Regions from separate parts of the Paenibacillus violae genome, predicted to be linked through region 3. Evidence: riboswitches for the same ligand, from Rfam matches in the RefSeq annotation. Region 3 holds a riboswitch; each other region holds the start of a gene.
The links. Region 3 has a riboswitch for cyclic di-GMP ahead of RQP52_RS31550 (PilZ domain-containing protein). Riboswitches for the same ligand answer to the same signal wherever they lie in the genome.
Positions count from the first base shown of each region.

Region 1: another riboswitch for cyclic di-GMP. It lies ahead of RQP52_RS24145 (hypothetical protein); the one in region 3 lies ahead of RQP52_RS31550 (PilZ domain-containing protein).
Region 2: another riboswitch for cyclic di-GMP. It lies ahead of RQP52_RS25910 (putative bifunctional diguanylate cyclase/phosphodiesterase); the one in region 3 lies ahead of RQP52_RS31550 (PilZ domain-containing protein).

Region 1 covers NZ_JAWCUD010000009.1:217,492-225,457, reverse strand. Annotated here, with positions in the region: gene RQP52_RS24170 (glycine-rich domain-containing protein) at 1-831, shown strand, start outside; gene RQP52_RS24165 (FadR/GntR family transcriptional regulator) at 958-1,659, shown strand; gene RQP52_RS24160 (MFS transporter) at 1,697-2,947, shown strand; gene RQP52_RS24155 (ABC transporter ATP-binding protein) at 2,969-3,760, shown strand; gene RQP52_RS24150 (MDR family MFS transporter) at 3,978-5,204, shown strand; cyclic di-GMP riboswitch class I at 5,305-5,398, shown strand; gene RQP52_RS24145 (hypothetical protein) at 5,502-5,801, shown strand; gene RQP52_RS24140 (exopolyphosphatase) at 5,932-6,846, shown strand; gene gloA2 (SMU1112c/YaeR family gloxylase I-like metalloprotein) at 6,917-7,315, shown strand; gene RQP52_RS24130 (copper amine oxidase N-terminal domain-containing protein) at 7,508-7,966, opposite strand, start outside.
Region 2 covers NZ_JAWCUD010000010.1:251,538-259,503, forward strand. Annotated here, with positions in the region: gene RQP52_RS25900 (hypothetical protein) at 65-226, opposite strand; gene ilvA (threonine ammonia-lyase IlvA) at 399-1,655, shown strand; cyclic di-GMP riboswitch class I at 1,726-1,814, shown strand; gene RQP52_RS25910 (putative bifunctional diguanylate cyclase/phosphodiesterase) at 1,901-3,430, shown strand; gene RQP52_RS25915 (BMP family lipoprotein) at 3,696-4,766, shown strand; gene RQP52_RS25920 (ABC transporter ATP-binding protein) at 4,896-6,437, shown strand; gene RQP52_RS25925 (ABC transporter permease) at 6,430-7,509, shown strand; gene RQP52_RS25930 (ABC transporter permease) at 7,511-7,966, shown strand, end outside.
Region 3 covers NZ_JAWCUD010000015.1:22,480-30,445, forward strand. Annotated here, with positions in the region: gene RQP52_RS31530 (AraC family transcriptional regulator) at 1-286, shown strand, start outside; gene RQP52_RS31535 (stalk domain-containing protein) at 807-1,673, shown strand; tRNA gene RQP52_RS31540 (tRNA-Arg) at 1,724-1,797, opposite strand; gene tadA (tRNA adenosine(34) deaminase TadA) at 2,161-2,664, opposite strand; cyclic di-GMP riboswitch class I at 2,898-2,985, shown strand; gene RQP52_RS31550 (PilZ domain-containing protein) at 3,067-3,813, shown strand; gene ychF (redox-regulated ATPase YchF) at 3,892-4,992, shown strand; gene prfA (peptide chain release factor 1) at 5,025-6,101, shown strand; gene prmC (peptide chain release factor N(5)-glutamine methyltransferase) at 6,116-6,988, shown strand; gene spoIIR (stage II sporulation protein R) at 7,291-7,966, shown strand, end outside.

The sequences.
Region 1 (7,966 bases), on a different contig from region 3:
GCGGAAAGAATTCAATATCGGGTGAAAGCCGAGCATCCACGTATGACAGAAGACGAATATGCTTGCAAATGGTTTGAATTAAAGCGTTATTTTGTCATGGGTCTCATTTTGAAATCGACTCCGATGTTTAGCAGCGAAATCGATGACCTATGGCACGAAATGCTAATGTTTACAAGGGAATATCAGCGTTTTGGAGAACAGTTTGCAGGTGGTGTTATTCATCACTCCCCCGAACGTGAACCGAAGTTGATGCCTGGAGAACGTGCTTGGTTTGATTGGGTGTATGCTCACTTGTTCGAATTTGCGCCGAGCAGCAAGCGCTGCTGGAACGGATTTTTCCGCAATGCCTTGGATCCTGACCGTACAGAACTGCTTCGTGAAGGCAATGTGGATGCGATTACCCGAAGCTTGTTCAATCTGGAGCAGGCAGGCCGATATCCCGAGGTTGCACAAACGATTCGCCTCTTGGTTGAGCAAGCCATTCTGGAAGCTAATAAGGCTGCAGAAAGCCGCCGTCTCGAGGATACGGGCTGGGATTATTCCACAGCTAACCCGAACTCCATGCTCTATCTGGCAGGCGCTATGATGTTCTTCTCCATCCAAAGTCCACAAAGCTATGCCCATGATATGAATACGAATTTCCCGGAGAATTCCTCTGAAGATCCGCGCGATAAGCATAGCAGCTGCTCTTCTTCGGGCTGCGGAAGTTCTGTGGGAAGCTGCGATAACTCTGGAGATCAAGGGGGAGGCAGTTCCTGCTCGTCCAGCTCATCTTGTTCATCTGACTCCTCAAGCTCCTCCTGTTCAAGTTCCAGCTGCGGTTCGAGTTAAAGGTTTAAAACACTTTCCTCGAAAAATTCTGGGAAGTGTTTTTCGTATGCAAGGGCATGCTAAAATTTAGTCTGGAAAAATTCAGATGCCCTATGCTATACTCATGTTCAAACAGGAGATGATCAGATGAATTCTAAAATGTCTTTCCAACCGCTGAACCGTCCAAAGTTGGTAGACGATGTAGTGAATCAACTGCAAAAGAAGATTTCAGAAGGAGAAATAAAACCTGGGGATAAGATTCCTACGGAACCGGAATTGATGCAGCAGTTTGCCGTGGGACGTTCAACGATCCGCGAAGCGGTCCGTGTCCTTGTGCACGCTGGCCTGCTTGAGAAGAAACAGGGCTTCGGTACTTTTCTGAAGGCGCAGTCGGCCATGCAGGAACCGCTTGATCACAGGCTCCGTAGAGCCCAGATTCTGGAAGTTTACGAGGTCAGAAGGATGCTTGAGTTAGAAATCTCCAGATTGGCTGCTGAGCGCCGCGACGAGAACGACCTCGAGCAAATGCGGAGTGCGTTGGATCAACGTTATGAAGCATTGGAGAAAGGCGACACAGACACGTATTTGCGTGAAGATGTGAAATTTCATCTAGCGATCGCTGTTGCCAGCAAAAATAGTGTTGCCATCGACCTGTATCGATCTTTCACATCGGCGCTTTTCGAGGCATCGCAAAAATTGATCGTGACATTGCAAGATCCGCATCATCTGTTTCACGAGAATATGTACAAAGCTATCAAAGACAAGGACGTCGCGGAAGCGGAGTATTGGACCATGAAAAATCTGGATGAAACGGTCACACAGCTTAAACAGTTTGTAAACCAGGAGTAGCTTGACTCTCCTATGTCTTTAAACATCAGATGATATGATGAAAGGGGTAGTAACAGTGTCAGATTCAAGTTCAGTACGCAATCATACGGTTTATGCGATTTTGTTCTCGATTTCCTTAGTCCATTTATTGAACGACGCCATTCAATCCGTTATACCTGCCGTTTTCCCGATTCTTCATAATTCGCTGCAGTTGAGTTTTACTCAAATCGGATGGATTGCTTTTACGCTAAACGTAACAGCCTCCTTATTTCAGCCTTTGATTGGTCTTTATACAGATAAAAAGCCAAAGCCGTTTTTGTTGCCCGCAGGCGTATTTTTCTCGTTATTAGGTGTGATTTTGCTTGCTGTAGCCTCTTCATTTGTTCAGGTGCTTGGAGCTGTTGTACTTGTAGGTCTCGGTTCTTCCGTTCTTCATCCCGAAGCATCGCGCGTTGCCTACTTGGCTGCCGGACCTCGAAGAGGCTTGGCGCAGTCCATTTTCCAAACAGGCGGTAATATCGGGCAGGCACTTGCTCCCATTTTTACAGCACTGATTTTCGTTCCATTCGGTCAGTTCGGCATTATTTGGTTTTCGTTTGTCGCTGCTGCAGCGATTGTCGTTCAGTTTTTCGTGGCCAAATGGTATCGTAAAGCGGGCAGCAGCCGCTCAGCAGCTTCAAGTAAAGCTTCTGTCAGCAAACAGCCACTTCCGTGTAAGACAGTTACCTATGCCATTTCGATTTTGATCATGCTCTTGTTTTCCAAGTTTGTTTATGTGGCAAGCATGACGGGTTTTTACGCTTTTTACTTAATTGAACACAATCAACTTTCCGTTGAAAAAGCGCAGCTATTCATATTCACTTTGCTTGCTGCTGGAGCAGTCGGTACGTTCATGGGCGGTCCGCTGGCGGATCGTTTCGGAAGACGGAACATGATCTGGTTTTCCATTCTGGGAACGGCTCCGTTTTCACTGCTTTTACCATATGCCAATTTATTTTGGGCGGGCGTGTTGTGTGCATGCATTGGATTCATTTTGCTATCCGGCTTCTCCGTCATTGTCGTTTATGCGCAGGAACTACTGCCCGGCAAAGTCGGGACGGTATCCGGCTTATTCTTTGGTTTGGCTTTCGGACTTGGCGGAATTGGTTCAGCCGTGCTGGGTACACTTGCGGATGCAACCAGCATCTCGTTTGTTATTAAACTCTGCGCGTTCTTGCCGCTAATCGGGTTATTGGCTGCGTTCCTGCCTTCGGATAAAAAATTGAATATGACACAAATTGAACTACCGCAAAATGTAGTGAAAGCTTAATTAATCACGGGGTGAAACCGAATGCCATCAATTATTGAAATGAATAACGTCTCCTGGTATAGAGAGAATAAAACGATTCTTAACCAAGTGGATTGGCAGGTGTCCAAAAATGATCACTGGGCCGTACTGGGCTTGAACGGTTCAGGCAAAACGACCATATTGAATATGATCAATGGTTATATCTGGCCGAGCCAAGGGCAAATGGCTGTACTTGGCCATCCGTTTGGAACGGTAGATTTAAGAGATTTGCGTAAAATGATTGGCTGGGTAAGTTCCTCCCTCCAGGAGAAGTTGTATGCCTCCGATAAAACGCAGCATGTCGTAATAAGCGGTAAACATGCGTCAATCGGGCTATATGAGAAACCGAGTGCAGAAGATTTTGAGCAAGCCAAAGAACATATGCAGCGGCTGAATTGTATGCATCTATACGACCGGACTTATCAATCGTGCTCTCAGGGTGAAAAGCAAAAACTATTAATTGCACGCGCATTGATGGCCTCCCCTAAGCTGCTGATTCTGGATGAAGCGACGAACGGATTAGACTTCCTTTCTCGGGAAGCATTGCTGTCCAGCATCCAAGAACTAGCCAAGGAACCGGATGCTCCGACATTAATATTCGTAACTCACCATATTGAAGAAATTCTACCTGTTTTTAATCAAACCTTATTGATTCGTCGTGGTGAGGTATTCGCAAAAGGGCTGTCGCGCCATGTATTGACAAGTGAAGGTTTGTCCTCTTTCTTTGAGACGGAGGTTGAAGTGAAATGGCAGCGAGAACGCCCATGGCTTTCGATTCCTGCCAGTGATCAGTGATGCGTGAACGTTCTAAGGGCACTTTCGATATAGAAGTGCTTAATTCTAGGCCACAAAACATGATTAAAACGGGCTTCCCATGCGACTTTGGGGAGTCCTTTTTTTATTCGACAAAAACATATAATAAAGGACACGAACTACCGTTTTTCGTGTATAATGAGTTCTTGATCTCATTTCTTAACCTTTGGTAAATTATCAGCGAGAGGAGTTCTGACAGATGAATCGATTACGTGGTTTTCTTGGTTCGTATCATCCGATTGTACATACGTTAATTTTGGGAACGGTCATGGCCAGAGCGGCGTCTTCCATGAGTCTGCCTTTTCTGGCGATTTACTTAGCTAAACATACGTCGATGAGCGCAGTAATGATTGGGGTCGTAATTGGAATGGGAGCCTTGGCAGGAACAGTCGGAGGTTTTATCGGCGGTAATTTATCGGACCGATTCGGCCGACGCATTATCATGCTCGCTGCACTTTTTGGATGGGCGGTTGTGTTTGTAGGTTTTAGTATCGTGAAACTACCGGTTTTGTTCATGATGCTGAACATGCTGAACGGCTTGTGCCGCTCCTTCTACGAACCGGTCTCGCAAGCCTTGATGGCGGATTTGACCGAGCCGGCCAAGCGACTCAGTGTGTTTTCAATGAGATACATGGCCATCAATGTTGGTGTTGCTGTAGGACCTTTATTGGGTGCTTTTTTTGCAACAATGGACGGAGCACTGCCGTTTCTACTCACTGGAATCGTATATTTTATCTATGCGGTTACCCTCTACGTTCTCCTTATCGTTTTTGGTATTAAGCAAATAGAAGGGGAGAAGAAACAACCTGTTACGTTTGTCTCTGCATTGCGGGTTATTCAACGTGATGTCACGTTTCGCTATTTTATTCTTGGCGGAATTATAGGGGCTATTGGCTACTCGCAAGTCATGGTGACACTATCGCAATATTTGGAGCAGAACTTCACTGAAGGTGTTAAAATGTTTGCTGTCCTCATGAGTGTCAATGCCATTGTGGTAATTGCGATGCAAATACCGCTTACACGGATTTCTGATAAGTACTCGCCACTTGTAGCGATTATTTTAGGAAATTTGATGTTTGCGTTAGGCGATATCGGTTTTGCATTCTCGCATTCGTTAGTACCCATGATTATTTCCATGGCGATTTTTACACTAGGAGAAATATTGAATTACCCCGCGGCCAACATGCTGATTGATAAGCTGGCACCGGAACATATGCGCGGTACTTATTTTGGTGCACAAACGTTAACCAACGTAGGTCATTTTATGGGACCTTGGGTTGGCGGCTTTCTGCTCGTAGCGTATGGGGGCACTGCACTTTATCTGGTCATCGCCTTTGTAACCCTTGCGGGATCTCTCTTTTATTGGAAAGGTGCCAATAATCTACAAGCACTGCCCAAAAATAGGTCGAAAAAAGAAGTTTTTTGATAAATAATGCAAAATTAGTTCTTGCGAACTATACGATTTCAAAAGAACTTCCCTTATTCTTGAGAGTGTAGTTATTTCTTGTAAAAGACTTCACAACACATCTCGACAATGGCAAAACTGACGAAAGTCAGTGACGCAAAGCTACAGGGGCTACCTTGTTCATGAATCGGACTCGTTGCCAGCCAGCTGCCGAACGATTGGGTATTCAACTTAGATCCCCTCCGATCGGTACACTATGGTGGGGTTTTTCTCTGTCATAACTTTCATAAACTATGGATAAAAGGAGGACCAAGCAGCATGCAGTCTGATTTACATGAAGAGCAAAAAGTAACATCACTTTGCGGCAATCATGTTGCCCGTTTGGTGCCATCCTCGGATGGACCAAAGCTATTGATTAATTTAGAAGAGTACGCGCTTAATGAATCTTGCTGGGATGTTGAAATGTTTCAGGGGAGAAGCAACAGCATTTTGATTTTCTATTGGAAAGGTGAAGTTAAGCTTTCTGTGAAAATGCCTCCGATGCCGCAAATTGAAGCATTTATGACTAGACTCTACCAAATTTTAACTTCCAAATTAAGAACGGTTCAGCCCATATAGGCGAACTGTTTTTTTTTATCCCAAAAGCTCTAATGACAAAATGATTGTCACAAATCGACAGGTACTGATATAATGATACACATATTCATACATAGTTCTTAAGTACTAACTTCGTAGGGGGATTTGCGCTATGCGATTAATTACGCGTTCGGATTTTGACGGTTTAGTATGCGCAATGCTTTTCAAAAAGCTAAACATGGTCGATGAAATGAAATTCGTTCATCCCAAAGATATGCAGGATGGTCTGATCGAGGTTACCGAGAACGATATTTTGGCGAATGTGCCTTATGTTGCAGGTTGCGGATTATGGTTTGACCATCATTCCAGTGAACTTGAGCGGATGGGTGAGAAAGTAGCTTTCAAAGGGGAAACCCGTATTGCACCAAGCGCAGCACGCGTCGTATATGATTATTATGGTGGGCAAGAAACCTTTGGTGATATTGACGATATTATGCAAGGCGTAGATAAAGCGGATGCTGCACAATTCAGTAAAGAAGATATTTTGAATCCAACGGGTTGGGATTTATTATCGTTCATCATGGATGCCCGTACGGGTTTAGGACGCTACCGGGACTATCGAATTAGCAATTATCAACTAATGGAAGAGCTTGTGGATCACTGTGCAGTGATGACGGTCGATCAAATTATGGAGCTTCCGGACGTTAAGGAGCGGGTTGAACGGTATTATGAATTGGATGCTCTATACCGTGAAATGCTTGCAAAGCATACATATACAGAAAGAAATGTGATCATTACGGATCTTCGTGATGTGGAAACCATCTATCCTGGTAACCGTTTCATGGTTTACGCGCTTTATCCAGAGCAGAATGTATCCATTTGGATCGTGGACGGACGTAACAAACAAAATTGTGTATTTGCTTGTGGACACAGCATTGTGAACCGCACCTCTCAAACGAACATCGGGACTTTGATGCTCCAAAATGGTGGAGGCGGTCACCACGCAGCAGGTACGTGTCAGGTAGAATATGCGCAAGCAGAGAATATTTTGAAGAAAATTGTTGAAACGATGAGAGCAGACGGATAAAATAAGAATCGAGCCGCAGGATGGGTAATTCCCGGAATGCGGTTTATTTATGGAGTCGGGAGGCATGTTAGTGAAAATCGATCGCATTCATCATGTGGCCATTATTAGCTCGAATTACGAAAAGTCGAAGCATTTCTATGTTGATTTACTAGGAATGACGATCGTAAATGAGTTGTACCGGGCAGAACGTGATTCCTACAAGCTGGATTTGCGCATAGGAGAAACAGAGCAGCAGATTGAGTTGTTTTCGTTCCCTAATCCACCCTTAAGAGTGGATAGACCGGAAGCGCGAGGACTTCGACACTTGGCATTTGTAGTTGGAAATATGGACGAAAGCGTCAAGGAACTAGAGAGCAAGGGAATTGCGGTTGAACCGGTACGAATTGATCCCATAACAGGTGATCGGTATACGTTTTTTGCAGACCCAGATGGACTCCCGTTAGAGTTGGTGGAACATGCCGAACGATGATTTATCAAAAAATGAGCAAAAAACAAAATTAGGATTTGCAATAGGATGCCTATGGAGTATTCTGCTGTCTATTCCGCTTTGGGCCATAATCATATGGCTATTGATGAAAAAATAAATCCCTCAAACGCTCGACTGAACAGGGTCGGATTAGCGGTTGGGGGATTTTTTTTGTTGGCTATTGGTGGTATAAAACTAGTAAACGTTGATGCGTCGTATAATTCCGTTTAGGCTGTCATAAATCACGATGTTACCATGATGATCGATAGTAAAAAGGAAACTGCCCTTGAAGCTTAAAGCGCCAGGACCATTAACTTGATCGGTAATGGATTTACCATCAATGATTTTATCATTTTCGGCGGGCTGCTCATAGGTTTGTGTTTTCGGATCATATAAACCCTTGTTATAGGTCAAAAGAGCAACATTAGTGTACTCATCCATTTTACCAGCAACATCAACTTGATAAACCTTAGTAGTATCTGAAATGTAGAAATATCCATTCCTCGATGAGGCTCCTGTTATTTGATCCAAATTAACACTCGCTACCTCAGTAATAGTGCCGTCCAAGTTAACCTTGCTGATTTTTTTATTCGTTTTATCAAGGAGATACATTTTCCCGTCTGTGTTTAAAGAAACGTAACTTGCCTTCTTATC
Region 2 (7,966 bases), on a different contig from region 3:
AAAAGGCTATCTTACAGGTCATAGACCCGCAAGATAGCCCTTTCTTCACGCGCTTATTCATGTTCTAAAACATTGGAAATACATAATGAACTAAGAAATATAGAACTCCGAAGATGATGATGATGTAAGCTGCATACTTAATGAAGGTGGAAGCTACTAAACTGGAATCCGATTTTTTCTCTACATGGCGTTCTTCAATGTCAATATTACGTGGTTGTGTCGACATAGCAATCACTCCCTTATAAAGTATCTTGCTAGTTAATACCCGCCATATTTTGGAGTGAAACATCAGCATTCATAAAATGTTCCAATAATATTTTCTTACAGGCGCTCCTCAGTGTGCTACAATAATCTTTAAAATTTATTACGCATATTGGAGAGAAAGGAAGTAAGAGAAAATGGTTGTTTCCGGAAAAGTAGGTTTGGAAGAAATTATTAGGGCCAATCATGTGCTCAGCAAGGTGATCGAACCATCGCCTCTGCAACGCAATGAGCTGCTCTCTAACTTGTATGAATGTAACGTTTATTTGAAACGTGAAGATATGCAGGTCGTTCGTTCTTTTAAAATTCGCGGAGCGTACAATGTGATCCAAAGTTTGACCCCGGAAGAACGCGAAGCGGGAGTCGTGTGCGCAAGCGCAGGCAATCACGCACAAGGCGTTGCTTACTCTTGTAAGCAGTTGGGAATTGAAGGGAAAATCTTCATGCCAACGACGACGCCAAGGCAAAAAATCTCGCAGGTGAAGTTGTTTGGCGGATCTTTTGTAGAAGTGATTCTGACAGGGGATTCTTTCGATGATTCATCTAATCACGCCAAGGCCTACTGTGCCAAAGAAAATAAGGTGTTCATTCACCCTTTTGATGATATTCGCACGATCGCGGGACAAGGGACTGTCGGTCTGGAAATTATGAATCAGATGTCCGATACGCCTGACTTTATTTTTGCCACCATCGGGGGCGGCGGTCTTGTAGCTGGTGTAGCGACTTATGTGGACAGCGTTTCCCCGCGTACCAAGATTATTGGCGTTGAGCCAGAGGGCGCTGCAAGTATGCAGGAGTCGCTCAAGCAGGGCAAAGTCGTTACTTTGTCTACGATTGAGAAATTTGTAGACGGTGCAGCTGTGAAGCAGGTAGGCGAGCTTACCTTTGATATTTGCAAAGAAAAGTTGGACGATATTGTTGTTATTCCTTCAGGGAAGGAATGCACGACGATTCTGGAGCTTTACAACAACAACGCCATCGTGATTGAGCCAGCAGGGGCTCTGCCTGTTGCGGCGCTTGATGCTTACCGGGATCAAATTCGCGGCAAAAACGTAGTTTGTATCATCAGCGGTGGTAATAATGACATAGACCGGATGCAGCAAATCAAAGAAAGATCGCTCGTGTACGAGGGCTTGAAACATTATTTCATCCTCAATTTCCCTCAGCGTGCAGGCGCTTTGCGTGAATTTCTGGAGGAAGTTTTGGGGCCGACCGACGATATTACCCGGTTTGAGTATACGAAAAAGAACAATCGGGATGATGCTCCAGCACTAGTCGGCATCGAGCTGAAGAATAAAGATGATTATGAGGGTCTTATTGAACGTTTGTCCCGCAAGGACTATGATTATATCGAGATCAATAAAGATCCCAAACTTTTTAATTTGCTAATTTAACTAAAAATAGCCAGAGTAGAAAAAATTGTGATATAGTTAAATAGTCCTGCTTTTTCTTTGTTTACCTGAATATTGTAAAAGGCAAACTTGCCGAAAGGTAAGGACGCAAAGCTCCGGGTCTTAGGTTGCCGCCGCAACGATGATGGCTGGGCTGCCGAGAGGAGCAGTTTACCGATACAGGTACGCCTACGGCTATTCCAAATGGAATAGCCTTTTTTGATGACCGGAATGGAGGTTCCCCCCGAATGAGAAGCCTTTTTTTAAAGTGGATTCAACAGATGAAAGATCAGGAGCTCCGCTATGTGGGCATCCTTGGTTTCTTTCTGCTGACGGCTAATCTACTTGCTGCTGCTTCTTTTACATTTACCCCGAAGATGATAGTGTTCGTCCTCATTCAAGCACTTATTTGCTTCTTTTTTGCCATTCGCATCCGTCACCTGCGGCTTAACAGCATCGAACAGGAGGAGAAGAGTAAGCAACTGGCTTACTTGGCTTACCATGATACATTAACGGGATTGCCGAATCGACGGCTGTTCGAGGACCGCTTAAAGCGCGTGCTCCTTCATGCTCAGCGCTATGACCAGCTTGCTGCAGTTGTATTTCTTGACATGGATAGATTCAAGGAGGTTAATGATTCCTATGGCCATGCCTCTGGTGATCAGCTCATTCGACTGGCAGCGGAGAGATTGTTAGGCTGTCTGCGTGGTTCGGATACGGTGTATCGGCAGGGTGGCGACGAGTTTATTATTTTGCTTGAATCTTTTACCAAACCGGAAGACGTCCGAGCAGTGGCTATGCGCATTCAAAATGTCTTGGATGAACCCTTTATCCTGGATGGAAAAACCGTTACGATAACCGCTAGTATGGGAATTGCATTATATCCGCTAGACGGCACTAAGCCCGAACAGCTTCTTCAGCGTGCAGATGAAGCGATGTACGAGGCCAAAAACCATGAGAATAGCCGCTTCCAGTTCTATGCGTCAGACATTGATACGATGGTGAAGAGCAAAGCTCACATGGAGAACGAGCTGCGCTTGGCTTTAGAGCAGGAACAGTTCGAATTACGGTATCAGCCGCAATATGAAATCGCAGGCCGCAAGCTCATCGGCATGGAGATCAGCCTCTACTGGGAGAAGGGGGCTAAGCAGCTTAGCAAGCTCATGGATTGGCGGAAAGCAGCGGATGAACTGGGATTCATGGTGCCTATCGGCAAGTGGGCGTTTCAGACCGCGTGCAGGCAGATGAGAGACTGGCAGAAGGCCGGTCAAGAGCCGCTCCGAATGACGTTCACCATTAAATCTTCGCAGTTTAAAGATGATCATTTTATTGCCCATATAGCTGATGTGCTGCAAGAAACAGGTATCGATCCCAGTCTGGTCGAGCTGGACCTTACGGAGAGCATCACGTCTTCCAACGTGCAAGAAGCAAGCAAGAAGCTGACGATGCTGAAAAAGCTTGGCGTACGCATTGCCATGGATGACTTGTGTACGGGGCTTTTTACACGAAGCGGGCTGGAAGGTATGCCACTGGATAGTGTGAAGCTGGACAGCACGCTGATCAGAGACCTTGTCGATGATGACGAAAATCAACTGCTTGCAGCTGCTATCGTTCGGATGGCCCACCGATTAGGGTTAAAGTTAATTGCGAAAGGTGTCGAAACGGAAGAGCAATTCGAATACCTGAAATTTCTGCAATGTACGGAGGTGCAAGGAAAACTGTTCAGCAATCCGCTATCCTCCGATCAATTCCTGACATTGATGACCATAAAAAATTAAAAATAGGTCATCTAGATTTTATTGACCGGCGGTAGTATAATAAATAATTGGGGCTTAAAACCTATATTGTGGGGCTTTACAAAAAGACCATGTCAACTTGGTTAACATCACGAATTATGATCATTTGCTGCAGGATTGCTTTTCACTTAAGTTGCAAAGTGATACACTCGGTCTATGATCAGACATACATAATTTAACTGATTCTGGTCAACCTAGAATGTGGGATTTAAGGTACAATTTTAAATTTATTTTGGGGGTAAAGATGATGAAAAAAGTATTCACAACAGCGTTAATGGCTGTCACTGTTTCCGCGGTTGCTTTGACAGGTTGCGGTGCCAAAAAAGAAGAAACAAAACCGGCCGCTTCCGCTTCACCAGCAGCAAGTAGCGCAGCATCCGCAGCACCAAGCAACAACAGCGGCAAAGATTTCAAAATCGGCATGGTCACAGACATTGGCGGCGTAAATGATAAATCTTTTAACCAAAGCGCATGGGAAGGTTTGCAACAATTGAAAAAATCAACTGGCGTAAACGTGAAGAACCTGGAAAGTAAAAGCGATGCGGACTATACGCCGAACTTGAACCAATTCGTAAAAGACGGCTATAACTTGACTTGGGGTATTGGCTTCTTGATGGGTGACGCGCTTAAAACGGTTGCAACTCAAAACCCGAATGCTAAACTTGCGATTATTGATAACGTTGTAGAAGCTCCAAACGTAGAATCCGTAACATTCTCCGAGCAAGAAGGTTCCTACCTTGTAGGTGTGGTTGCAGGTCTTACGACAAAATCCAACAAAATCGGCTTCGTTGGCGGTATCGACATCCCGGTTATCAAACGCTTTGAAGCTGGTTTCGTTGCCGGCGTGAAAGCTGTTAACCCAAATGCTAAAATTCAAATCAACTACACAGGCGCGTTCGATAAGCCTGACCTTGGTAAAGCAGCGGCAGCAACCATCTACAACGATGGCGCAGACATCATTTTCCACGCAGCTGGTTCCACAGGTAACGGTGTATTCAACGAAGCAAAAGACCGTGCGAAAAACGGTAAAAAAGTTTGGGTTATTGGTGTAGATAAAGACCAATCCCTTGAGTTCGGCGATGAAGTAACACTGACTTCCATGTTGAAGCGTGTTGACAACGCGGTTGCTCGTGTTTCCAAAGACGTTATCGACAACAAATTCCAAGGCGGTAAAAACGTTACACTTGGTCTGAAAGATGACGGTGTAGGCCTTCCGGAAACTTCCAAGAAAAACGTAACAGCAGATATCTTGAAAAAAGTTGACGAGTACAAAGCAAAAATCATCAGCGGCGAAATTAAAGTCCCAGAAACACCATAATACGGGTATAATAGGTACAGCGGTTACGAACGATAGGTTTACTTTTGTTCAAACAAGGCTAGTTACAATAACTAGCCTTGTTCTTAGTTTTGAGGGTTTTTAAAAAAAATTGATCCTTAGGGTGATCTGATGAATGAAGTAGTCCCTGTTGTTGAGCTCAACAACATTACGAAGAGGTTTCCGGGCATCGTGGCGAATGATGCGATCAGCTTGAAGCTGATGAAGGGTGAAATCCATGCCTTGCTGGGCGAAAATGGTGCGGGTAAATCCACATTGATGAATATTTTGTTCGGGCTGTATCAACCGGACGAGGGTTTTATAAAAGTACAAGGCAACGAGGTTTCCATTGATAGTCCGAATCGGGCGATTGAGCTGGGCATCGGGATGGTGCATCAGCATTTTAAGCTTGTACAGCCGTTTACCGTAACGGAGAACATTATCCTGGGCATGGAGCCGAAAAAAGGGCTGAATGTCGATATTAAAACAGCGCAAGAGAAGGTGCGCAAGCTATCTGAGCAATATGGGCTTCGCGTTGATCCGAAAGCAAGAATTGAAGATATTTCCGTCGGTATGCAGCAGCGCGTAGAAATATTGAAAACGCTGTATCGCGGCGCCGATATTCTCATTTTTGACGAACCAACAGCTGTACTGACGCCGCAAGAAATTAGTGAATTGATGGTCATTATGCGCAATCTTGTGAAAGAGGGCAAGTCCATCATTCTCATTACACATAAGCTGAAAGAAATCATGGAGATTGCTGATACCGTAACCATTATTCGCCGCGGGAAGGTGATCGATTCCATTGCAAGCAAAGACGCGAATCCGCAAATTTTGGCTGAGAAAATGGTCGGGCGCGATGTCTCCTTTAAAGTGGAGAAAAAAGATGTGAAGCTTGGGGAACCTGTTCTCCAAGTTAAGAACCTGGTTGTTCGGAATCAACAGGGACTGGCTGCACTGAAAGAACTTAATTTCGAAGTGAGAGCCGGGGAAATTCTGGGTATCGCGGGTGTAGACGGCAATGGCCAAAGTGAATTGATCGAGGCGCTGACAGGGCTGCGATCTATTGATAGCGGGCAGGTATTGCTAACAGGAAGCGACATTACGAACCATACGCCGAGAGAGATCTCGGAGGCAGGCTTGTCGCATATTCCGGAGGACAGGCATAAGCATGGACTCGTGCTTGATTTCTCTATGAGTGAGAACATGGTGTTGGAAACATATTTCCATCCTGCCTATAACAAAGCGGGTTTCCTCAATTACGAGGCGATTGACCGCCATGCGGAAGCGCTGATCAAGCAGTTCGACGTAAGGACACCGAGCATTTACAATAAGGCTCGATCTTTGTCGGGAGGGAACCAACAGAAAGCAATTATTGCCAGGGAAATACACAAGAATCCGAACCTGCTAATTGCTGCTCAACCAACGCGCGGATTGGACGTAGGAGCGATTGAATTCGTGCACCGTCAACTGATCGAGCAGCGGAACAAGGGCAAAGCAGTTTTGTTGATTTCTTTTGAGTTGGATGAAATTATGAACGTATCGGACCGTATTGCCGTTATCTACGAAGGACAGATTGTGGGAGAAGTGCTGCCGCAAGAGACGAACGATCAAGAGATCGGACTTCTGATGGCTGGCAGTAAGCGCACAGGGAAAGGAGCTGCTCATGAATAAGGTTGCTCGTATTTTTACAAGTGAATCAGCGGTGAATCCCATCGTGGCCATTGTGCTCGGGCTGTTATTCGGAGCGCTCGTCATGCTGGCAGGCGGCTATAATCCGATTGCTGCCTACGGGGCATTATTTGCCCGTGTTTTCGGAAATTCGTATGACATCGGGGAATCGATTCGTGCGATCACGCCTTTGATTTTGACGGGATTATCCGTTGCATTTGCATTCCGGACAGGCCTATTTAACATCGGAGCTGAGGGGCAGTTCGTCATGGGAATGACGGGGGCTACTTTTATTGGTGTGAAAGTGACAGGTCTTCCATGGATTATTCATGCGCCATTGGCCGTTATCGTCGGAGCGCTTGTCGGCGGACTCTGGGGGGCTATCGCAGGTTACTTGAAAGCAAAACGCGGGGTTAACGAAGTTATCACAACGATCATGCTCAATTGGATCGCGTTATTCCTGTCAAACTATATCGTAAATACATTCCTATTGGAGCCGAAGCAGCAGCGTTCGTATATGATTCAGGACTCGGCTTCGCTTAGCATTACTTGGTTGTCGGATTTGATGAACCATGCCAGGATTCACTGGGGCACCGTGGTTGCGATCCTCGCCGCCATCGTCTTCTATATCATTCTTTGGAAAACAAGACAAGGCTATGAGCTGCGTGCCGTAGGCCATAATATTGATGCTGCGAAGTATGCGGGCATGAACGTGAATCGCAACATTGTTAAAGCGATGTTTATCTCGGGTGTTTTTGCCGGTCTTGGCGGCGTATTTGAAATTCTCGGTGTGTTCCACTATCAGGTCGTAGCCGCGGCATCCCCTGGGTATGGATTTGATGGCATCGCCGTGTCCTTGTTAGGTGCGAACAATCCGCTCGGGATTGTCCTCGGCGCCGCGTTATTCGGCGGATTATCCTACGGATCAGCGGGAATGAGCTTCGGGGCCGATGTGCCGCCGGAAATTATCCGCATCGTGATCGGCTCGGTGATTTTCTTCGTAGCCACACAAGGCATCGTCAAATGGGTGCTCATCCCGTTCTATAGCAAACGCAAGAAAGAGAGGGCGTCGTAACATGGACCTGCTCACAATGCTCAACGCGTTTTTCACGAAATTCAGTGAACTTATTAACACAACGCTCGTTTACTCGACTGCGCTGATCTTCGGTGCTCTGGCTGGTATTTTCTCGGAGCGCTCCGGCGTGGTGAATATCGGGATTGAAGGACTTATGGTCTCCGGAGCTTTCGCATCCGCGGTTGGCGCTTATTATGCGGAAGAAGCAAACATGGGAGTCTGGTCCCCGTGGATCGGCTTGCTGACGGCCATGCTGTTTGCGCTCATCTTTGCGCTTATCCATGCTGTAGCGACAATTACCTTTAAAGCGAACCAAGTCATCAGCGGTGTCGTAATTAACTTTTTGGCTGCCGGTGTCACGCTGTTTCTGGTTAAAGTACTATTCAATGGCGCTGGTCAAACGGAAACGTTAAACGATGTATTTTCAAAATGGGAGTTTCCGCTTTTGTCGAAAATT
Region 3 (7,966 bases):
TCAGGAGCGTTTTATGAACAGCGACATCTCCCTAGAGGAATGTGCGGACGCTTTTAATACAACGACCTATGCGCTAAGTAAAGCATTCAAGCAAATCAATGGCGTGAATTTCATCGACTATTTGATCACCCTGCGTATGGATAAAGCGAAGAAACTGCTCGTCGAGTCTGATTTAAAGGTGAACGAGATTGCGGAGCAAATTGGGTATCAGCCATCGTATTTTATCCGTCTTTTTCGGAAATATGAGAATATGACGCCGGGACAGTATCGGGACCGGATGAAATAAGGGAGGCCTGCCGCTTTTGAAGCGGCGGGTCTCTTTTTTGTGCTGAGATACCGCCCCGCCCTACGTTGTACTTGATACAGTACTGAAGGCGGTTTTACCTCGGAATCGTCATCTTCATTGCATGAAGTAAACTCATTTTGACCTGAATGGTGAATATACCGCTCCTCCCTCCTCCAAAACGTTGCACATAATACAACGAAACTGCGAATTGAGGCCGGACCTCCGTCATTTTGTTGCACTAAGTACACCGTAGAGCATGCTCTTACCTGAGTACTACTGCTCGATGCCCCTTCCTGGCAAATTTGGGGATAACCCTCCCTCTTTTTCGCTGTTAATAACGTTCGAAAAACCTCTTACTTGTGCTGATGTTGATAACGCTGATTTTTTTCTCAGCGGGCAGGAGGTCTATTAACATGTGGATAGGTAGAATAAATTGAATTTTTGCAGGAATTTTCTAGAAATATCAGAAATGTTACAGGTGGCAATTAACAAGCTAATTTGGGTGGGGGAGAAAGTTTTTATGAAAAAAAAGAAACTGATTGTGTCTGTGTTAGCGTTTTTCTGTTTGGCTGGTGTCGTTCATGCAGCGGGCCTTCATGGTGACTACAAGGGGGCTCCAATCGTGAAGGTTTTATTCGGGGGGAAGGAGCTTCAAGCTGAGGATGTGCCTGCTACTATACAAGATGGCAGAACTGTTGTGCCGTTGTACCTATTGAAACAAACCGGGGCATCGGTGACGTGGGATGCTGAGAAGTACACAGTTGATTTTGCATTTCCTCAAGTAAAGGAAGATAACGCAATGAAAGATTTTGCAGCTACTATTCCGTCATTAAATGAGAAAGCTAAAGAATTTCAGGGGAAAAATGTCCAGCTTATCTATAATGAGTATGGCTTATATTTAAAAGTAGATTTAGAAATATCAAATGATACTAGTGCAGATAACGATCATATCATTGCACTCTCCGGTTTTTTGGTTAATTCACCCGTAGATTCAATGATAGTAAGCATTATTTATAATAACTTGGTTACAAACTTTGTTACAGTCAAACGATCAAATGCTGAGGAGTTTAGTAAGAGCAGTAAGGACAACCTATCAGAATACCATTTTATGAAGACTTGGAACTCTCAGCGTGTAGATAATACAACGGATGTATCTGTTCCCAATAAACCTCAACCAACGCCTACACCGCTGCCTGTGTCAAAATCGCCAGTTGCAGGTCCAGCCTGTCAGAGGATTATCGCCCTTTACACAGAGCAGATAAACAATGAAGTAAATCAGTACAACGCAAATCTTGGCAATCATTCTGGTGATATTACTGGCTATGCAGATAAATTAAAAGAAAATATGAAAAAAGCTTTAAAGGAAAACAACTGTCCGGAGGATTGAAAAAAACGCCAGCCAACGGCTTATACCGTTAACTGGCGTTTTGTTGTATACGCGCCCGAGATGATTCGAACATCCGGCCTACAGTTTAGGAAACTGTTGCTCTATCCTGCTGAGCTACGGGCGCATGGCAAAGATTATGATAGCACGAAGCCTTATATGGCGCAACCTTTGAGTGGCAAGATTTAACTACTAGTTGAATTTAGCTAAATGCATCGTGCGTTGGGGAACTACAGGGCACTATTTGAGCCAAAACGAAGACTTCCAGGGTTCAGACGGAACTACAGGACTCTATTTAGCCTAATTAGCCAAGATTTCGGCTAGAAGTGCTAAAATAGCGGATCACAGTTCCCTCTCCTCGCTGAAGTGCTTAATATCCGGCGAATAGGGGATCATAGTACCCTTTCGCATATCAATGCGAGGCGTCCACTTACGAAGGAAGCTAACGCTCGCACCCAGCGCGCCAATGCCTAACGTCGAACGCGAACGGCTATTCCTTCCCGCGCAGCTTGCGGAAAAACTGCGTCAGCATCGTCGCGCACTCCTCTTGCAGCACGCCGCTGACCACATCGACCCGGTGGTTGAACCGGTCCTCCTGCAGCAAGTTCATCAACGTTCCCGCGCAGCCGGCCTTGGGATCGGTTGTGCCGTAGATCACCTGTGGAACGCGTGCCTGAACAATCGCTCCTGCACACATCGGGCAAGGCTCCAGCGTGACGTAGAGCTTGCAGTCGAGCAAGCGCCACGCTTGCAAATGCTCACTGGCTTGCTTAATAGCGATCATTTCAGCGTGAGCAAGCGGATCCAGCGTCGTTTCACGAAGATTGTAGCCGCGGCCGATAATTTCCCCTTGATGTACAACAACGGCACCAATCGGCACCTCACGAATGGCTTCGGCTTTACGTGCTTCCTCTATGGCCGCTTTCATCCATGGGATATGTTCACTATATTCATCCACAGGGGGACACCTCACTAAAAATAATCTTATCCACATGTGAACAAAGGATCGAACAAATATTCGTTGTTAACAACCTGTGGATAACAATGTGTATAACTCAAAAAGTTGTGGATATTTATTTCTTTTAACATTCATACAACAAATACCAGATGTATGCAAGAGAATTAGTTGATAATAGGGAAATCCATCCGTATAATGAAAGATAACTTAGGTCTTTTAGACCATATAACACGATATTGTACGACAAAGCATGACAATTCATTTGCAAGGTTCGATAATGGCAAACTTGCCGAAAGGTAAGGACGCAAAGCCGAGGGTCTACGGTTCCTATGGAACTACGACAGCCTGGTTACCGAAAATCGATGCTTTTTTAGGTTGAGGTAATAGGCTGTTCCCGGCGCAGGGGCAGTCTATTTTTTTATTGGAACGCGGGGAGGGTTGATCGACAAAGTGGTTAGCAAACAAAAATCTGCTAAGTTTTATGGCAGCAAGGAAGGGTACGACGCTGATGTAATGATTGACAGCAAGGCGATGCTGAGCAAGGAAGATTTCGTAGCCACTGGCGTGTTGACCTATGCACTAGGTGACATCATTGAAGTGGAGCTTCCGGAATATCATGTTTTTGCGCTGGGAGATAAGTGTAAAATGACGGTGTATACGAAATCCGGGCTGTTTGTTATGGATACCGTGGTTGTGGCCAAGGACCAGGGCTCGTTGATTGTTCTGAATCCTCCTGAAAATCGCAGGAAGTTCACGGAAAAGCGGGAGTTCCCTCGCGTTGATGTGAAGAATGAAGGGCTGCTTTTCGCGCTCCAAGACAGAAACAAGAAACTCAAACATCATTTTGAAACACCGATCCGATTCTCTATCAAAAATCTATCTGTTAATGGTTTAGGATTTACGATCAGTGAAAATGCTATGCTAGAAAAAGTCATTCAAAAGAATTCCCAATTGGAAGTGGAGTTAATTTTGGGCTTTTTGGTGCCATGTACAATGGAAATTGTTCGGCAAGAAAAAACGAATGACGGCTACTATTACGGTGCTAGTTTTGTTAGCATCCCAGAAGAGAAAACGAACGCGCTGCGCGGATTTATTTTAAAAAATCAGATTGAAACGTACTACATTCAGAAGCAGGAAAATGAAACAAAAAAAGCACTGGAAAAAAAGTCTGCGGCTAATCAGTAGCCTACAGGCTTTTTTTTGCGTTCCAAGTACTATATAATAAGAAGGATGATTTTCGAAAATTAAGGAGTTGTAACTACGATGGCTTTGAAAGCAGGTATCGTCGGTCTACCGAACGTAGGAAAATCGACATTGTTTAATGCAATTACACAGGCGGGGGCAGAATCTGCAAACTATCCGTTCTGTACGATAGATCCGAATGTTGGGGTAGTTGAAGTACCGGACGAGAGATTGCACAAGCTGGTAGAGATGATTGTCCCTAAGAGCATTGTTCCGACAGCCTTCGAATTCGTTGATATTGCGGGTTTAGTGAAGGGCGCGAGCAAAGGCGAAGGGCTTGGAAATAAATTTTTGGCACACATTCGTGAAGTGGATGCCATTGTGCATGTTGTCCGTTGTTTTGAGGATGATAATATTACGCACGTCTCCGGTAAAGTAGATCCGATTGGCGATATCGAGACGATTAATCTCGAATTGATTTTGGCTGACATTGAGTCCGTTGAGAAAAAGATCGAGCGCTCCCGCAAAAACCTGAAAGGCGGCGACAAGAAAGTTGTTGCTGAGGTTGAGTGTTTGGAACGCATCAAGGAAGCTCTTTATAACGATCTGCCAGCGCGTAGCATTGATTTGAGCGATGATGAGAAGCTGCTCGTTCGCGACCTTCACTTGTTGACAATGAAGCCGGTTCTTTATGCGGCCAACGTGAGTGAAGACGAAGTATCAACTGCGGATGAGAATCCATTCGTCAAAATCGTTCAAGAATACGCGGCGAAAGAAAACAACGAAGTTGTTTCGATCAGCGCGAAGGTGGAATCCGAGATTGCTGAGCTCGAAGATGAAGAAAAAGCAATGTTCCTCGAAGAGTTGGGACTTCAAGAGTCCGGCTTGAATAGATTGATTAAAGCAGCTTATCGCAAACTTGGCTTGTATACGTATTTTACAGCTGGGGTGCAGGAAGTAAGAGCTTGGACGATCCGCAAAGGAACGAAAGCTCCTCAAGCGGCTGGTGTGATTCATACCGATTTCGAGCGTGGATTTATTCGTGCCGAGGTTGTATCTTATACGGATTTGGTAACAGCTGGCTCCATGAATGGTGCGAAAGAAAAAGGGCAAGTACGCCTGGAAGGTAAAGAGTACGTGGTGAATGACGGCGACGTTATGCATTTCCGATTTAATGTTTAATGAATAAAAAATAAAGAAAGGAGTGATCCGTTATGTTGGATCGACTTCAGTCCATTGTGGACCGCTATGATAAATTAAGTGAGCTACTGTGTGACCCGGATGTGACGAGTGACACCAAGAAGCTTAGAGAGTATTCGAAGGAACAATCTGATCTTCAGGAAGCCTACGATGCTTATAATGAATATAAGAGCGTAAGCGAGCAGCTGGCAGACGCGAAAGCGATGCAGAACGAGAAGCTGGATGATGAAATGCGTGAAATGGTGAAAATGGAGATCGAAGAGCTTAGCGAGCAATCGGCTAATCTGGAAGAACAACTCAGAATCCTTATGATGCCAAAAGATCCGAATGATGACAAAAACGTCATCGTTGAAATCCGTGGAGCGGCAGGCGGCGATGAGGCAGCGCTGTTCGCGGGCGATCTTTACCGTATGTATACCCGCTATGCAGACGCGCAAGGATGGAGAACGGAAATTCTCGATGCTTCCGTGAACGATTTGGGCGGATTCAAAGAGATTATTTTCATGATCACAGGAAAAGGCGCTTTTAGTAAGCTGAAGTTTGAGAGCGGGGCGCACCGTGTACAGCGTATTCCAGTAACAGAATCAGGCGGACGTATTCATACTTCCACTTCGACAGTTGTTGTCATGCCTGAAGCGGAAGAAGTTGAGATCGTTATTAATGACGCCGATATTCGCGTAGATACATTCTGTTCGAGCGGAGCGGGCGGTCAGTCCGTTAATACGACGAAATCAGCGGTTCGCGTGACGCACGTGCCTACGGGCATTGTGGCAACATGTCAGGACGGCAAATCGCAAAACTCCAATAAGGAGCAAGCGCTTCGCGTATTGCGTGCACGGATTTCCGATAAGATACGTGAGGAAGAGGAAGCGAAATATTCAGGCGAGCGTAAAAGCAAAGTCGGTACAGGTGACCGTTCGGAGCGAATTCGCACGTATAACTTCCCTCAAAGCCGGATTACGGATCACCGGATTGGTTTGACGCTTCACCGACTAGATACAGTGCTTAACGGTGACATGGGAGAAATCGTGTCGGCGCTAACCATTGCCGCGCAGTCGGATGCTTTGGATAATGGGGAGCAGGCAATGTGATGCCGACTGCCTCGATGACGATTAGAGAAGCCTATGTAGAGGCTTCTTCTTTTTTAGGGAAGCTGGGCGTAGCGGAGGCGGCTTCCTGTGTGGAGCTTTTGCTGCAGCATCTTCTGGGCTGCAGCCGGACTGAGCTGCTGTTCCGTTTCCAGGAACAGTTTCCTGCCGAGCTGGAGGGCGCTTGGCGCCAGCTAGTAGAGAGGAAGGCCGCAGGTGAGCCGGTACAGTATGTAATCGGCGAGCAGGATTTCTACGGCCTTACGTTTGCCGTTAGCCCGGCCGTGCTGATTCCGCGGCCGGAGACGGAGCTGCTCGTGGAGGCTTTGCTCCGCGAGGGCTCGCGTCTGTTCCCGCAAGGCGCTCCGCTGCTTGCGGATGTTGGCACCGGGAGCGGCATTATCCCGGTGACGGTGGCTCACGCGCGGGCCGACTGGCGCGTGGCTGCCAGCGACATCTCCGCGGCAGCGCTGGAGATGGCCCGCTCGAACGCGCAGCGCCACGGCGTGGCTGCGCGGGTGGAGTGGCTCGAGGGCGACCTCCTCGAGCCTTATATTGAGCGCCGGATCGCTCCGGATATACTGGTGTCTAACCCACCGTATATCCCTGATGGCGAGCTCCCGGCGCTGATGCCGGAGGTGCGGCTGTTCGAGCCGCACACGGCTTTGTTCGGCGGTGTCGAGGGACTCGACCTGTACCGCCGGATGGTTGCTCAGCTGCCGCTGCTGCCGCGAATCCCGACCGTGGTCGGGTTCGAGGTCGGCATCGGGCAGGCGGATGCTGTGGCGGCGATGCTGCGCGCCGCCGCGAATTGGGAGGAGATCCGGTTCGTGCCGGATCTGCAGGGGATTGATCGCCACGTGATTGCGATCCGGGCGCGCGAGCAGTAGGGCTTGTTGTTTCTGCTTTCCACCCGCTACAGGAACTACAGTCCGCTATTTTGCCGTTTTCTGCCCGAAAAACGACCATGGGGGTTAAATAAGACCCCGTAGTTTCGTTCAGAGAGGGAAACAGCCCGTTTTTCCCAAAATAGAGTTCTCTAGTTCCCTTAAGATAAGCCTAAGTGGAATTTGGCAGTTAACTGAATCCCAACTCTATCAAATCTACCAAATTTAAATAGATTGCTAGGTTTAGCCTCTCCTCTTTTTGCCTATACTGGCTAGTAGAAGCGAAGGGAAAGGGGCTTTTCCTCATGGTAAAAAGAACGGATCGTCATTCATTCAAGCACTTATTATTCGTGGCTTTTGCACTTATTGTTATGATAACTAGTTGGGAATCCAATCGTACGAATGCGGCGGTTATTTCGCCTACCATACCGGAAGAGTCTATTCGCCTGCGTATTCTAGCAAACTCGGATTCGGCGCAGGATCAAGCACTGAAACGTGAAATTCGCGATGTAATTATTGAACGTATGCAAGGTTGGGTTGTTGGCCCGCATTCCTTGGATGAAGCAAGAGCGGTAGTATTGGCTCATTTACCGGAGTTTGACGCGCTTGTCGGACAAATGATTGAAGCTCGTGGCTACAGTTACACACATACGGTTGAACTTGGTAAAGTCCCTTTTCCTACGAAAATGTACGGGAATGAAGTTTACCCTGCAGGTGACTATGAGGCTCTCCGTGTCACGATTGGCAGTGGGGAAGGCCAGAATTGGTGGTGCGTGCTATTCCCGCCGCTTTGCTTTGTAGATTCTGTTTCAGGTGAAGCGGTGGCAACTGCCGCTGTAGTAGCGAAAACAGAAGGACAAGACAAATTGAAAACTTCGTCTACACCTGCACCTGCGGCAAAAGACAGTAAAGCAGCCCAGCCAACGGTCAAGCAGAAAGCAAGTACGGATGCGCAAACGCAACCTGTCATTGCTGATGCGA